Regions from separate parts of the Nitrobacter hamburgensis X14 genome, predicted to be linked through region 4. Evidence: predicted binding sites of a transcription regulator. Region 4 holds the regulator's gene; each other region holds the start of a gene.
What was found. The regulator LexA, encoded in region 4, represses DNA repair genes until DNA is damaged. The targets are predictions, from matches to a motif close to TGTTCNNNNTGTGTTCNG.
Positions count from the first base shown of each region.

Region 1: a site for LexA is predicted at 1,422-1,439, ahead of NHAM_RS03120 (three-Cys-motif partner protein TcmP). Genes of this name have one in related genera too.
Region 2: a site for LexA is predicted at 1,494-1,511, ahead of NHAM_RS24970 (ImuA family protein). Genes of this name have one in related genera too.
Region 3: a site for LexA is predicted at 1,677-1,694, ahead of recA (recombinase RecA). Genes of this name have one in related genera too.

Region 1 covers NC_007964.1:660,819-664,027, forward strand. The annotation lists gene NHAM_RS03115 (DUF5131 family protein) at 1-279, opposite strand, end outside; gene NHAM_RS03120 (three-Cys-motif partner protein TcmP) at 269-1,396, opposite strand; gene ampH (D-alanyl-D-alanine-carboxypeptidase/endopeptidase AmpH) at 1,956-3,101, shown strand.
Region 2 covers NC_007964.1:2,933,899-2,937,107, forward strand. The annotation lists gene NHAM_RS13675 (DUF6504 family protein) at 1-632, opposite strand, end outside; gene NHAM_RS24970 (ImuA family protein) at 541-1,377, opposite strand; gene NHAM_RS13685 (ferritin-like domain-containing protein) at 1,731-2,234, opposite strand; gene NHAM_RS13690 (M20 aminoacylase family protein) at 2,321-3,209, opposite strand, start outside.
Region 3 covers NC_007964.1:1,812,964-1,816,172, reverse strand. The annotation lists gene recA (recombinase RecA) at 498-1,586, opposite strand; gene NHAM_RS23990 (helix-turn-helix domain-containing protein) at 1,976-2,500, opposite strand; gene NHAM_RS08255 (DNA-binding protein) at 2,554-2,775, shown strand; gene NHAM_RS08250 (hypothetical protein) at 2,772-3,209, shown strand, end outside.
Region 4 covers NC_007964.1:1,928,494-1,931,702, reverse strand. The annotation lists gene NHAM_RS08845 (molybdopterin molybdotransferase MoeA) at 27-1,241, shown strand; gene lexA (transcriptional repressor LexA) at 1,405-2,106, shown strand; partial or broken gene NHAM_RS08835 (ComEC/Rec2 family competence protein) at 2,228-3,209, opposite strand, start outside.

The sequences.
Region 1 (3,209 bases), 1.3 Mb from region 4:
ATGGAAAAGGTCTGACATTGAGTTCACGAAGATCAACCGACCGGTTTTCCACGTAGCGGGGAGCAGGAGCGATTCTTCGTCAATCCTTACAACGCCGTTCCACTTCGGACGCCCGCCAGACATGCGCGTTGTTCCGGCATATTTAGGCTGACCCATAGCTTCAAGCCGACGTGCCATACGCATCGCGTAGCAGTTTGTGCAACCGGGCGAAATGATTGTGCATCCGACGACCGGATTCCACGTCGCTTCCGTCCATTCGATGGAGGAATTATTCGCCATCGACGCCACCCGCTGGAAATCTGACCAGCAAATGATCGGCAAAGGTTCCTTTCCGCCGCGAACCTTTCAGGCTTCGCACGGCGACCTTTCCCTCGGCTTCGAGTGCCGTCAGGATTTCCTTGTAATTCTTCAGGACGTAAGGGGTATCGACGCTGTGACGTTCGTAAATTTGCACGACGGACAATTCTTGCCCGGCGAAGTCCTTGAGCAAGGTCGCACGCAGCTGATCGAGGGGCCGTTGCAGTGAGAACAGCAAGGGCATTGACCAATCGGCTGGAGAATATGCCAGGGACGGCACGCCCTGATCTTCCGTCGAGCTTTCCTTCGCCATAATGTCTTTCATAATGGCGTAGCCTTTGAAGTTCTTGCTGACAAAAATCAGCTTGTGCGACGTGCGCGTGCCGCTCGCATTTCTGAAAGTGAACGGCAGGACGAAGGTTCCGCCAAGGGCTTTAATCTCAGCCGCGAGTTCCTCCAGAATCAGCGCCTCGCGCAGTTCGGGTGACAAGCCGGGCAGCCGCGCACGCAATGCGTCAGCACGCACCTTGCCGAAAAGAGCATCCATATGATCGGCCACCACTTGGTTTCCGATGCCGGCATTGATACGATTGTAGTTGAAGAAGAACACGCAATCGCAGCCCCAGTCCTTAATCACACCCTTGATGATTTTCAGGGAGAGGCCCTTATAGCCGAAGGGATCAATGAACGAGAACGACGGAACAAGTTTGACCTGACTGAAATATTTCTCTGCTTCTTCATCGATCTCGCCGCAGGACACGACCGGCTTGTGTTTCAAATTGCCGATGCCAGGCAGAGCATCGATTTCGTTTTGAAGCGTGGATGTCTTGTTCCCGTCTGAGTCGTTAAGAAGTGTCACGAGCATCGACGCAAGTTTCGGATCGGCGATGGCGTGCCCTACCACCAGCAGCGGCGTCGAAGCTGCCCCGTCCTTGTACCGGCCAGGCCCGGCATACAGGTCGATGTAAGCGACCCGCCCGCCATTCTTCTGCGCGGTCGGCATAATGACATTGGCCCAAGCATAGAAGTACTTCTGCACGATGCGTGCTTTGACTTCCGACTGATCCGTTCGTTCGTCGAAAAATTTTGCGGTGTTCATCCGATTCCTGCCCTCAAAATATAAATAGAACAAATAACGAACAGAGGCAACACGGTTCCCATGGCCGCACGCTGGACTTCGTTGGGGCGTTATGGGGAAGAACAAGGAAAGAGCCGTCGGGCTCACATCAAAGCAGGGTTTCAGAGACCTGGGATCGCCGTGGAAAATTACCAAGGCCCCGCAATGACATAGCGGTGCCCAGTTTCATCCTCACCGGCGCGCGTCGGTGAAACGGCGATGCCCGGGAGACCTTCAGGCAACCCTTGGACCAAGCCCGTCAGACGGCGATTGCACATTCCTCGATCGCCGGCCGGCTGCGGCGTACATGTCGAAGGCTGAGACCTGGCGGGAACTGTCCGGCGGCGAGATCGAGTTCATAATGAGGCGGTTGAGGTCGGCCGATTGAGGGGAGGCATCCACAGCTTCCCCATGAAAATCATGACCGCTCGGTTCAATGGAACCGACTCCGAGCGTAGCGTGGCCCTCTGGCGATTCGCCGGATTGTAGCGCGGCGACCCCGCACGAACGGGAAACTGCCTTTCATTGTTGTGGGGTAAGCATGGTGAAGATGGTTCAGGCGCTTCAGGCGGCTTTGGTGTCTTTGGCTGTCTGCCTGTCCGTGACGGCGCCAGCATCCGCGGATGACGCTCTCCTGAAGGACATGGTCAGCTTCCAGGGACAGATTGCGTTCATGCAGATGAAGGTCCCTGGCATGGTGCTCGCCGTGGTGCGCAATGGCGAGAGCATCGTCGTGGGCTACGGCGAACGAGCCGACGGCGCCCGCGAGCCGGACGGCGACACCGTGATCCGCGTTGGCTCCATCTCGAAGGCCTTTGCCGGGCAGGTTCTCGCCAGCCTCACCGCCGACGGCACCGTCAGACTGAGCGACCGCCTGCAGGACCGGCTGGGCTGGCCGAGTGTCATGGTGCCAAAGAAGGACGGCCGCGAGATCACGTTGCTCGACCTTGCCACCCATGGCTCCGGCCTGCCCCGCGAGGTTGCGCTTGAACGCGATCCGGCGCGCCCGGATTTAGTCTCGCGCGAAATGTACAAGGTTGCCCTGAAGGATCAGGGGCTTCTCTTCGCTCCGGGCACGGGGCTTCACTACTCCAACTATGCCTTCGATCTGCTCGGCGAGGCGCTCTCCAATTCAGCGGGCAAGCCCTATGCCCAATTGCTTCAGGAGCGCGTCTTTGCTCCGGCCGGACTGAAGGATACCGCCGTCCGGCTGAGTGACGCGCAGAAGGCGCGCCTGTTCCAGGGCCATGGGCCGGATGGCAAGGCCTATCCACTGACCGAAGTCAGCGACATGCAAGCCGCCGCAAGCGGATTGTTTTCTACCCCGAACGACATGGTGCGTTGGTTGAAGTGGCATCTTGACCGTTTCGGACGCGACGATGCCGAGATGCGCACCCTCGACCACGCGACCTATCGAGTGCGAGACGGCCTCGATCCGGTCTCCGGACTCGATGAGTCCGGCCATATGGATGCGATGGGACTCGGTTGGGTCGTGATGAACCCGGCGGATGCGCGCCCGCTCGTCCTGCAGAAGGCTGGCGGGCGGCAGGGCACCCTGTCCTATATTGCCTTCTCGCCGGCGCGTGGCGTTGGCGTCTTCATCTCGATCAACGCGTTCGACTTCGCAGCCGGCGCGGCCATGCCCGCCTTCGCCAATGAACTGATCAGTCAGCTTGCGCCCCGCTGACGGCTTCTTGCTCAGTTCATAAGCTGTGCCTTCCCTCATTTGGGTCGCGCTTATTCCACAAGAACCCGCCGGCGATAGTCACCACCGGCGGATCCCGGCCGGTGACCG
Region 2 (3,209 bases), 1.0 Mb from region 4:
TCGTGGCGGCCGCGCGCGGCGACATCGCCGATGGTTTTCAGCCCGGCGCGGCGCAGCCCGCGCGTGATCGCGTCATCCGTGCCGAGCGTGAACACCGGCAGCGGCGCGACGGCCTCCAGCTCCTTGCCGGGAGGGACAATCCGGCCATGGGCATGGCGCGTCAGCGCCCGCACGCAGGCCGGGGTGCCGGCGATGGCCGCACTGACAACAAAGCCTTGCCGCGTCAGCGCGCCGCACAGCGCTTTCATCAGCGCAGCCTCGCCACCGAACAGATGCGTGCAGCCGGTGATATCCAGCAGCAGACCGTGCGGCGGATCGAGCGCCACCAGCGGCGTGAAGCGATCGCACCAGTCGACGATACCGTTCAATGTCTGCGCGTCCGCCGCGTCGTCGGCATCGAACACGGCAATGTCGGGACAGATCGCGCGGGCATTGGCCAGCGGCAAGCCGACCGCGAGGCCGAGGCGCGCGGCTGCGTCATCCAGCGCGGCGATGACCAGCGCGTTATTTTGTTTGGCGACGATGATGCAGGGTCGGTCGCTATCCGGCTCGCCGCAGCGGAACGACTTGCGCCGGATGCGGTCGGTCGGCAGGCGCGGCAGCCACAGGCTGAGGATGCGTCTTCGGGCTATGGCACGAGACGTCACGGAAGAGGCACTCATCACACATCCACTCCATGATCCACTGACCGGTCTGGCCATGACGGTTGCGGACAAGTCGTGTTTCGAGCACGGGGGAGCCCCATGCCTGCCAAGCCGCGACCGGTGGCGAGCGCGCCGGGCGCACGATCCACCGTGTCTCCGCCGTCGAAGGCAACGGCGTCGCCGCCACCCGCAGCAGTAACCCCGTGACGCCAGAGTCACGCGCCGCCAGCGTCAGCCTGCGGCTGGCGACGAGATCGAACAGACGCGTCTCGCCCCAGATCTCCATGACCACGGCACTGAGCGCATCGCAGGCCAGCGCATCGGCCGCTGTCCGCAACGCGCTCTCCACATCGCTCGTATGCACCATCACCAGCCGGCGCGGATCGAGACCGAGCTCGCGCCATCCACGCATCGACAGCGCACCGGTTTCGCGCGCGGCAAAATCCTGCCGCACCCAGAGCAGCGGCCGATCCTTGCCGAGGCGCTGCGCGAGGCCTGCGATGAATCCGGTCGCCGCCGCGCTGTGCCGTCCCTCCGCGAACACCTCATGTACGGCGCCGCGCGCAAGCCCGCCCTGCAGCGCGGCATCCGCCTCCTCGTGACCGAGCGCCGCCCGGCCCGGCATTTCGCCACCGTGGCAGGTCTCGATCCGCCCGATGCAGTCACGCAGGCGCGCAAGCGTGCTTGCGGCGCATGATCCGCCAAAGTGTGAGCGGTTTGGCGAAAAGATCATGTGCATTCTCAATATTTTAGAGCGCGATCGCACGTAAAACCGGAATCCCTTGCCGATCGCGCTCTGGCTCCTTCGTCAGATTTGCCGCCGCGGAAAGAACCCGTAGCCTACTTACATGTTCACTATATGTTCTATATAAAGCCAGAAGACCACAACGAGTCAACCGGCTTTTCGCGCGTGATTTTCTCTCACGACCCCAATGGCATCGACGAAACGCCCGTCAAACACCGGCATTGTCCGGAGATTTCGCTCGCAAACCGCACCTGCGCCGCGACAAGGCGGATCAATGACCACATAAGCAGATCGACCACCACCGGCGGCAACGGCCACCGATGATGGCCTTCCGAAAAGATTCAAGCCGCCAATGCCTCGGAGTTGACACCGGCTTCCGCGAGCGCCGTCAAATCCTTGTCGGTCTTGCGCTCCTGCTGAAGCGTTTCATCGATCAGCTTGACGACATCCTTCATGCCAAGCTTGGCCGCCCACGCCTTCATGGTTCCGTAGCGCACCATTTCGTAGTGTTCCACCGCTTGCGCCGCCGCGAGAAGGCCCGCGTCCAGCGCCTCAGTGCCCTTGTATTCGTCCATGACCTCCTTGCCTTCGTCCAGGATGCCGAGGATGGCATCGCAGGTCTTGCCCTTGGCCGGCTTGTCGATCAGCTCGAAGACCTGTTCCAGGCGCTCTATCTGGCCTTCGGTCTCGTCATGGTGTTTCTCGAAGGCCGCCCGCAATTTGTCGGACGTTGCCGCCTTCGCCATTCTGGGCAGAGCCTTAAGTATCTGCTTTTCGGCGAAGTAGATGTCCCTGAGCTGGTCAAGGAACAGGTCGTGGAGATCCTTCTCTTTCGCAGCGCTCATTGTAGCCTCACAGGTTGGAGGGGGAATTCCCGCTTCCTAACGCGACGTGAGGCGCTATGTTCCTGGCGCCGCAACAGCGTGACCGCTCAGGCAGCCAGCGTGGTCTCGACCAGCCTGATCCAGTACGAGGTGCCGTAGACGATGGCGTCGTCGTTGAAGTTGTAGGCGGGATGATGCAGGCCGGCGCTGTCGCCATTGCCGACGAAGATGAAGGCGCCGGGCCGGGCTTCCAGCATGTAGGCGAAATCCTCCGCGCCCATCATCGGCGGCGTCTCATGCACATTGTTGTCGCCGGCGATCTCCTTCGCGATCCTGATCGCGGTTTCGGTCTGCGCGGCGTGATTGACCGTGACCGGATAGCCGCGCCCGAATTTGACATCGATCCTGGTTCCAGTGATCTGCGCCACGCCGGCGGCGACCTCGCGAATCCGCTTCTCCACCAGGTCGCGCACGTCGGCCTTCAGGCTGCGGACGGTGCCGCGCAACTCGACGGTCTGCGGAATGACGTTGCGGGTGTTGCCGGCGTGGAACTCACACACCGAAATCACGGCGGATTCCAGCGGATCGACGTTGCGCGACACGATCGATTGCAGGGCAACGACAAGCTGCGCGCCGGCCAGCACCGGATCGATGCAGAGATGCGGCCGAGCGGCGTGGCCGCCGTGGCCCTCGATCCTGAAATCGACGGCGTCGGTCGCCGCCATGATCGGACCCGGCCGGATGGCGAAGGAGCCGAGCGGGATGCCGGGGAAGTTATGCATACCGTAGACCTGATCGATCCCGAAACGGTCCATCAACCCGTCCTTGATCATCGCGGCAGCACCGGCGCCGCCCTCTTCCGCCGGCTGGAAGATCACGACCGCCTCCCCAGTGAAATTCCGCGTCTCCGCGAGATAGCGCGCGGCGCCGAGCAGCATCGCGGTGTGGCCGTCATGGCCGCAGGCGTGCATCTTGCCGGACGTCTTCGAGGCGTAA
Region 3 (3,209 bases), 120 kb from region 4:
GTCATCGTCCGCGAAAACGGACGATCCGGTCACCGAACGTGCGCGACCGAAGTCAGGGAGCAATATGACGACTGGATACTCCGCTTTCGCGGAGCATGATGACTTTCGTATTGCACGCGACCGCAAAGCCGTTACGCGGGGAGGATGTCCTTCGAAGGTGGCCAAAAAACAAACCGGACGCTGGGGATGTCGGCAACTCAACATCCACAGCGCCCGCCTGCTTCCGAAAGGCGCGACATACGCTTCCGCGAAGGATTCCCGTCTTCGCGGGTCGCACCGAACCCGAGCCGCACAAGCCCGAGCCTCGGAAATAAACCTCAGCCGGCCGACCTTCAGAGCGTTTTCGAACGAGGCATGTCCTTGAGCTTGACCCGAGGATGGATACCGGTTCGCATGAAGAAAACGCGTCAAATCAAAATCAGAGCCCGCTTCTGATTCCATCAGAAGCGAAAGGGCTCGAGAACTCCCGCTTCTGATTCCATCGGAAGCGGAAAGGGTCAGTCCTCCGCCGGCTCCTCGCCGTCGGCATCGCGCTCAGGACTGCCAACCAGAATCTGCTCGGCGAGCAGACCCGAATTCTGCCGGATCGCTACCTCGATTTTCGCGGTGATGTCGGGATTAGCCCGCAAAAACGCTTTCGCGTTCTCGCGACCCTGCCCCATGCGCTGGCTGTCATGGGAGAACCAGGCGCCGGATTTTTCGACGATACCGGCCTTGACGCCGAGATCGAGGATTTCGCCCATCTTGGAGATGCCCTCGCCGTACATGATGTCGAACTCGACCTGCTTGAAAGGCGGCGCCAGCTTGTTCTTCACCACCTTGACGCGGGTCTGGTTGCCGACCACCTCGTCGCGCTCCTTGATCGCGCCGATGCGGCGGATGTCGAGGCGCACAGAGGCATAGAATTTCAGCGCATTGCCGCCGGTCGTGGTTTCCGGCGAGCCGTACATCACCCCGATCTTCATGCGGATCTGGTTGATGAAGATCACCATGGTGTTGGACTTGTTGATCGAGGCGGTGAGCTTGCGCAGCGCCTGGCTCATCAGCCGTGCCTGCAGTCCGGGCAGCGCGTCGCCCATCTCGCCCTCGAGTTCGGCACGCGGCACCAGCGCCGCGACCGAGTCGATGATCAGTACATCCACAGCGCCGGAGCGCACCAGCGTATCGGCGATTTCCAGCGCCTGCTCACCGTGATCGGGCTGCGATATCAGGAGGTCGTCGACCTTGACCCCAAGCTTGCGGGCATAGATCGGATCGAGCGCGTGCTCGGCGTCGATGAAGGCGCAGATACCGCCCTTCTTCTGCGCTTCCGCCACGGTATGGAGCGCCAGCGTGGTCTTGCCGGAGGATTCCGGACCGTAAATCTCAACCACCCGCCCCTTCGGCAGGCCACCGACGCCAAGCGCGATGTCGAGCCCGAGCGAGCCCGAGGAAATCACCTCGATGTCCATCGACTTGTCGTTCTTGCCGAGCTTCATCACCGAGCCCTTGCCGAACTGACGCTCGATCTGGGACAGCGCGGCGGACAGGGCCTTCGACTTATCCATGGAGGATCCTTCGACGATACGCAGGGCAGCTTGAGACATGGGCCGGGCTCCTTATGAACGGGATTCGCGGAGGGGACAACGAATGGGCTGTGGATCATCAGGTAAAACAAACGTACCTCATTTGTTCTTAGTTCGCAATATGTTCTTTTGCCGGCGCGAGCAGATATATACCCTTAGTGGAGCGGAAAACGCTATTTGGCGGACGCTCGCCAGAGCTAATTGGCGGTAGAGCGATCTAAGTCGTTGATTTCAAAACTGGGCGCGGGTCCGCAATCGGTCCACGATAGATTGTGTCAAAATCGCGGTGCCAATTATCGTTGGCTAAATCGGGATTCTTATAAATAACAAGTGCTTAGGCTATTCGCGTTGCGAACCCTTCACCTGTGACAAGTGAAGTTGCGCGGAATATTGCGGACCCATTGCGGACCCTACCGCTGCTGCCGAGCGGCAAGCTCCGCATCCAGCATTTCAATTGCGACGATAGCGGCTTTTCTCGCATCGACGCCACTTAGTCCCCTGTGAACTACCAGTTCGTACATCGCTTTTTCGGCTCGTTCGTATTGAACCGAGATGGAAGATGCAGCCGCCTCCAAAGTCTCGGCAGGCTTGTGGCCTTTACCGATAGAGAGAAGCCCAGCGCGAACAATCAACTGAAGTGCCGCCCTGATGAATTCGGGATCAAGGTTTGATGGCAACCGCGATGACGCAACGCTGCCGCTCCCAGCTAGAAGATAATCCAACGAAATCCCCTTGCTGATCGACGCGTAGACCGCCTCGGCATAGGGGACGGAATTTCTCGCTTTCCACTTGGAAATGTTTGCCCTCGCCGTGCGCAACTCGTCAGCAAGGGCCGCGTCTGACGAAACCCCGAACACTTCCTTGAGGCGATCAATTACTGCCCGCGCGCCAAACCGGGCATCGGCGGGATCGTTCGAGCTTGCGTATGTGGACATTTTGGTAACTGTATGACACCATATTGGTACTATACTGATTCAGGGAGGTTACCATGATGACCGCCAACCAGGTAAAGGCTAAGTTCGAAGCCGAGGGAATATCGGTGGCGGAATGGGCGCGGGCCAAGGGCTACAACCTTCGCACCGTGTACGCCGTTCTTAGCGGTCGCCGAAAGTCCCAGAGGGGAATTGGGCACCAGATCGCGGTTGATCTGGGCCTCAAAGCTGAGCCGAAAAAACTACTTTTCCGCCCGCTGGTAAATGCAGCCGAATGACCGCTCGGCTGACAACGGCAGAGTTTGCCGAGCTTGCCGACATATCGGCGCGCAAGGCGCGGAGTGCCATCGCGCGCGCCCTCGAAGGGAAAACTTGGCGCGGGTTTCAGTTAGTTGTCGATCCGGTTACGGGCGGCCGTGGTGGCGTTGCTGGGCATTCTTACCTCGTGCGCGTCGACTCCCTGCCAACCGACCTTCAACAGCGTTTGAAGGTCACCTCAAGGCCGGTACTCCGGATTGCGGGATTAACCGAACAACGCGGCGCGGAGCGGGATTGGTGGCTGCGAATCCTCGGACCGTTGCTGGCCATGACAGATGGGCCAGACCGTAAATCTGCGGTCGATGCGCTCGCCGACCGGCGCGATCTCACCAACTGGCGCGGCCGGCCGATTCGGCTGACCCCACGCACGATCTATCGTCGCCTGCAAAAATAT
Region 4 (3,209 bases):
CACTGGAAACCTGGGAGAATATGGTCATGGCCCTGATGGCAGTCGCCGACGCCCTTGCGGCTGTTCTCGCCGGAGTCGAACCGCTTCCGGAAGAAGCGGTCGATCTCGAGGCCGCGCATCGCCGGGTGCTGGCGCGCGACCTCCCCTCGCGCCGGACCCAGCCGCCGGTGGCGATGTCGGCGATGGACGGCTACGCGGTGCGCGCGGCGGACATCGCGACGATTCCAGCGCGGCTGCATGTGATCGGCGAGATCGCCGCGGGACGGCCGCTCGAGCGGGCGCTGGGGGCCGGCGAAGCTCTGCGGATTTTCACCGGAGGCGTGGTGCCGGACAGCGCCGATACCGTCGTGATCCAGGAGGACACCGAACGCGACGGCGACGACGTCGTCGTCAGGGAAGCCACCGCGGCCGGAAAGAACATCCGCCCTGCCGGCGTCGATTTTCACGAAGGCGACGTGTTGCTGCGCGCCCGCAGCCATCTCACCGACCGCCATCTCTCCCTTGCTGCCGGCATGAACTATCCGGACCTGCCGGTGCACCGACGCCCAAAAATAGCCGTGCTCGCCACCGGCGATGAACTGGTTTTGCCGGGCACGACGCCCGGTCCAGGCCAAATCGTCCTATCCAACGGCTACGCGCTTCGTGCGCTCGCCCGGGGCGAAGGCGCCGAGGCGATCGACCTCGGCGTCGCCGCCGACACCATGGAGGCGACGAGGGCCGCGATCCGCCGCGCCCGCGAGAGCGGCGCCGACATTCTCGTCACCACAGGCGGCGCGTCGGTCGGAGACCATGACCTCGTCAAGCGCGCGCTGGAGGCCGAAGGCGTGGAGATCGCGTTCTGGCGGATCGCGCTCCGGCCCGGCAAGCCGATGATGCACGGACGGCTCGGCGCGATGCGCGTGATCGGCCTGCCCGGCAACCCCGTCTCCTCCTACATCTGCGCGTTCCTGTTCATGGTGCCGCTGATTCGCGCGTTGTCGGGTCGTCAGGATATCCACCATCGCATTGAACGAGCGGTGCTCGGCAGCGATGTCGCCGCCAATCAAGCCCGGCAGGATTATCTGCGCGCCCGGCTCGCGCACTCGCCCGACGGGCTGCCGATCGCGACACCGGTCGGGCATCAGGACAGTTCGCTGATGGGAAATCTCGCGGCAGCGGAAGCACTCGTGGTCCGCGCACCGCTTGCGCCTGCCTCAAGTAAAGGCGAGCCCTGTGCCGTGATTAAGCTCTCGCTGTCGTAAAACCTCGCTTTGTTGACGTTAAATTAAACAGTTGCGGAACACATATCGAACATATAGTGTCCGTTCATGATTTGTTTCGGATACTCATGCCGCTAGGCATAAGGCTCCAAGCCTGACGCCCCGGAATCGGACGGCAGGCACCATCAATCGGGGACTGGTCGGGATGCTCACGCGCAAACAGTACGAACTCCTGCGTTTTATCAACGAACGGCTGAAGGAATCCGGCGTGCCGCCCTCGTTCGATGAAATGAAGGATGCGCTCGATCTGCGCTCGAAGTCCGGTATCCATCGCCTGATCACCGCGCTGGAGGAGCGCGGCTTCATCCGCCGCCTGCCCAATCGCGCCCGCGCCATCGAGGTCATCAAGCTGCCGGAGGTCGCCGGTAACGGCGGCGGCCGTCGCGGTTTCACGCCGAGCGTCATCGAGGGCAATCTCGGCAAGGTCCGCCCGAGCGGCGGCGGTGTCGTCGACGATGCAGAACGTCCGGTCGCCGTTCCGGTGATGGGTCGTATCGCGGCCGGCACACCGATCGAGGCGCTGCAGACCCGGAGCCACACCATCAGCGTGCCGCCCGACATGCTCGGCTCCGGCGAGCACTACGCGCTCGAGGTGCGCGGCGACTCGATGGTCGAGGCCGGAATCCTCGACGGCGACATGGCGCTGATTCAACGCAACGAGACTGCGGAAACCGGCGACATCGTGGTTGCCTTGATCGACGACGAGGAGGCAACGCTGAAGCGCTTCCGCCGCCGCGGCGCCTCGATCGCGCTCGAGCCCGCGAACACAGCTTACGAGGTTCGCATCCTTCCGCCCAACCGCGTCCAGATCCAGGGCAAACTGATCGGCATCTATCGCAAGTACTGATTCTTGCAAGTTTTCGAGCGAAGTGGGTACCGGTTCGCGGGAAGAAAACGCGTCAAATCAAAATCATAGAGCCCGCTTCTGATTCCATCAGAAGCGAAGGCTCTAATCGGCGGCAGAGCGTTCAATCGTCCGGCTGGAGATCGTCAGCCGCGGGCGTGGCATCGACCGGGCGCGCCGGCGCCGATCGGGAGCCGATGCGCGTCGGCTTGTCACCGCCGACAGCGGGCGACCAGGGCCGGTCGACATGATCGGGCCTGACGGCATCGACGACAAAATGGTGTTTTGCGCCGTCTGAGACTCGCCGCAGCTCCAGGGCGCCTTCCCGCCGCAGCCTGTCCTGATCGATCACCTGCGCAAGACATCCCTCGGGAGCCTGCCACGGCGTCACCATCACCTCCGCCCGCACGCAGTCGTCCTCCATGGCGTCCGCGCGGCGCGCCAGCGCGACAATTCCACCCCCCACTCACCTTAACCACGCAGCCACCGTCGTCGCATGAGACGCCCTCCGCAAAGGTGGAGTCGGCAGGCTGACGCCCGTCCGCATCAGCGGCCAGCCATTCCCTGACCGTAAAGTTATCCTTGCCCGTGCGGAGGGAGACGCAGCCGCCCGTCCCCGCCCCGCACGCCGACGTTATGACCGTCGGCGGAGATCAGAATATCCGGCTGCTCCACCGCAAGCGACCATGCGATCGCCAGCCCGATGATGGCCGCTCCGCTCCAGCGCAGCGGCGTTCTGAGCAGTCCGAGCAAGATGATGCCCGCGGTCGCGGCGATCAGCGGCCCGGTTCCGAACGCCGCCATGCGGCCGATGGCGCCGGGCAGCGCCGCCACCCATTGCGTGACCACGATCATCCATTCGATGCCGATATCCATCAGCCGCCAGAACACGCCGTCAAAGCCGAACGGCATCGCAGCCAGTCCCAGAAGCCCGGCCGGCATCACCAGCGCCGAGACCACCGGCATTGCCAGCAGGTTTGCGACCACGCCGTACGGTGTCACGCGATGAAAATGGAACGCGGCATATGGCGTCGTCGCAAGTCCGGCGACGAACGACGCCAGTGCCAGCGTGACGATTTCGCGGCCGCCCCACAGCGCCGCCCGCG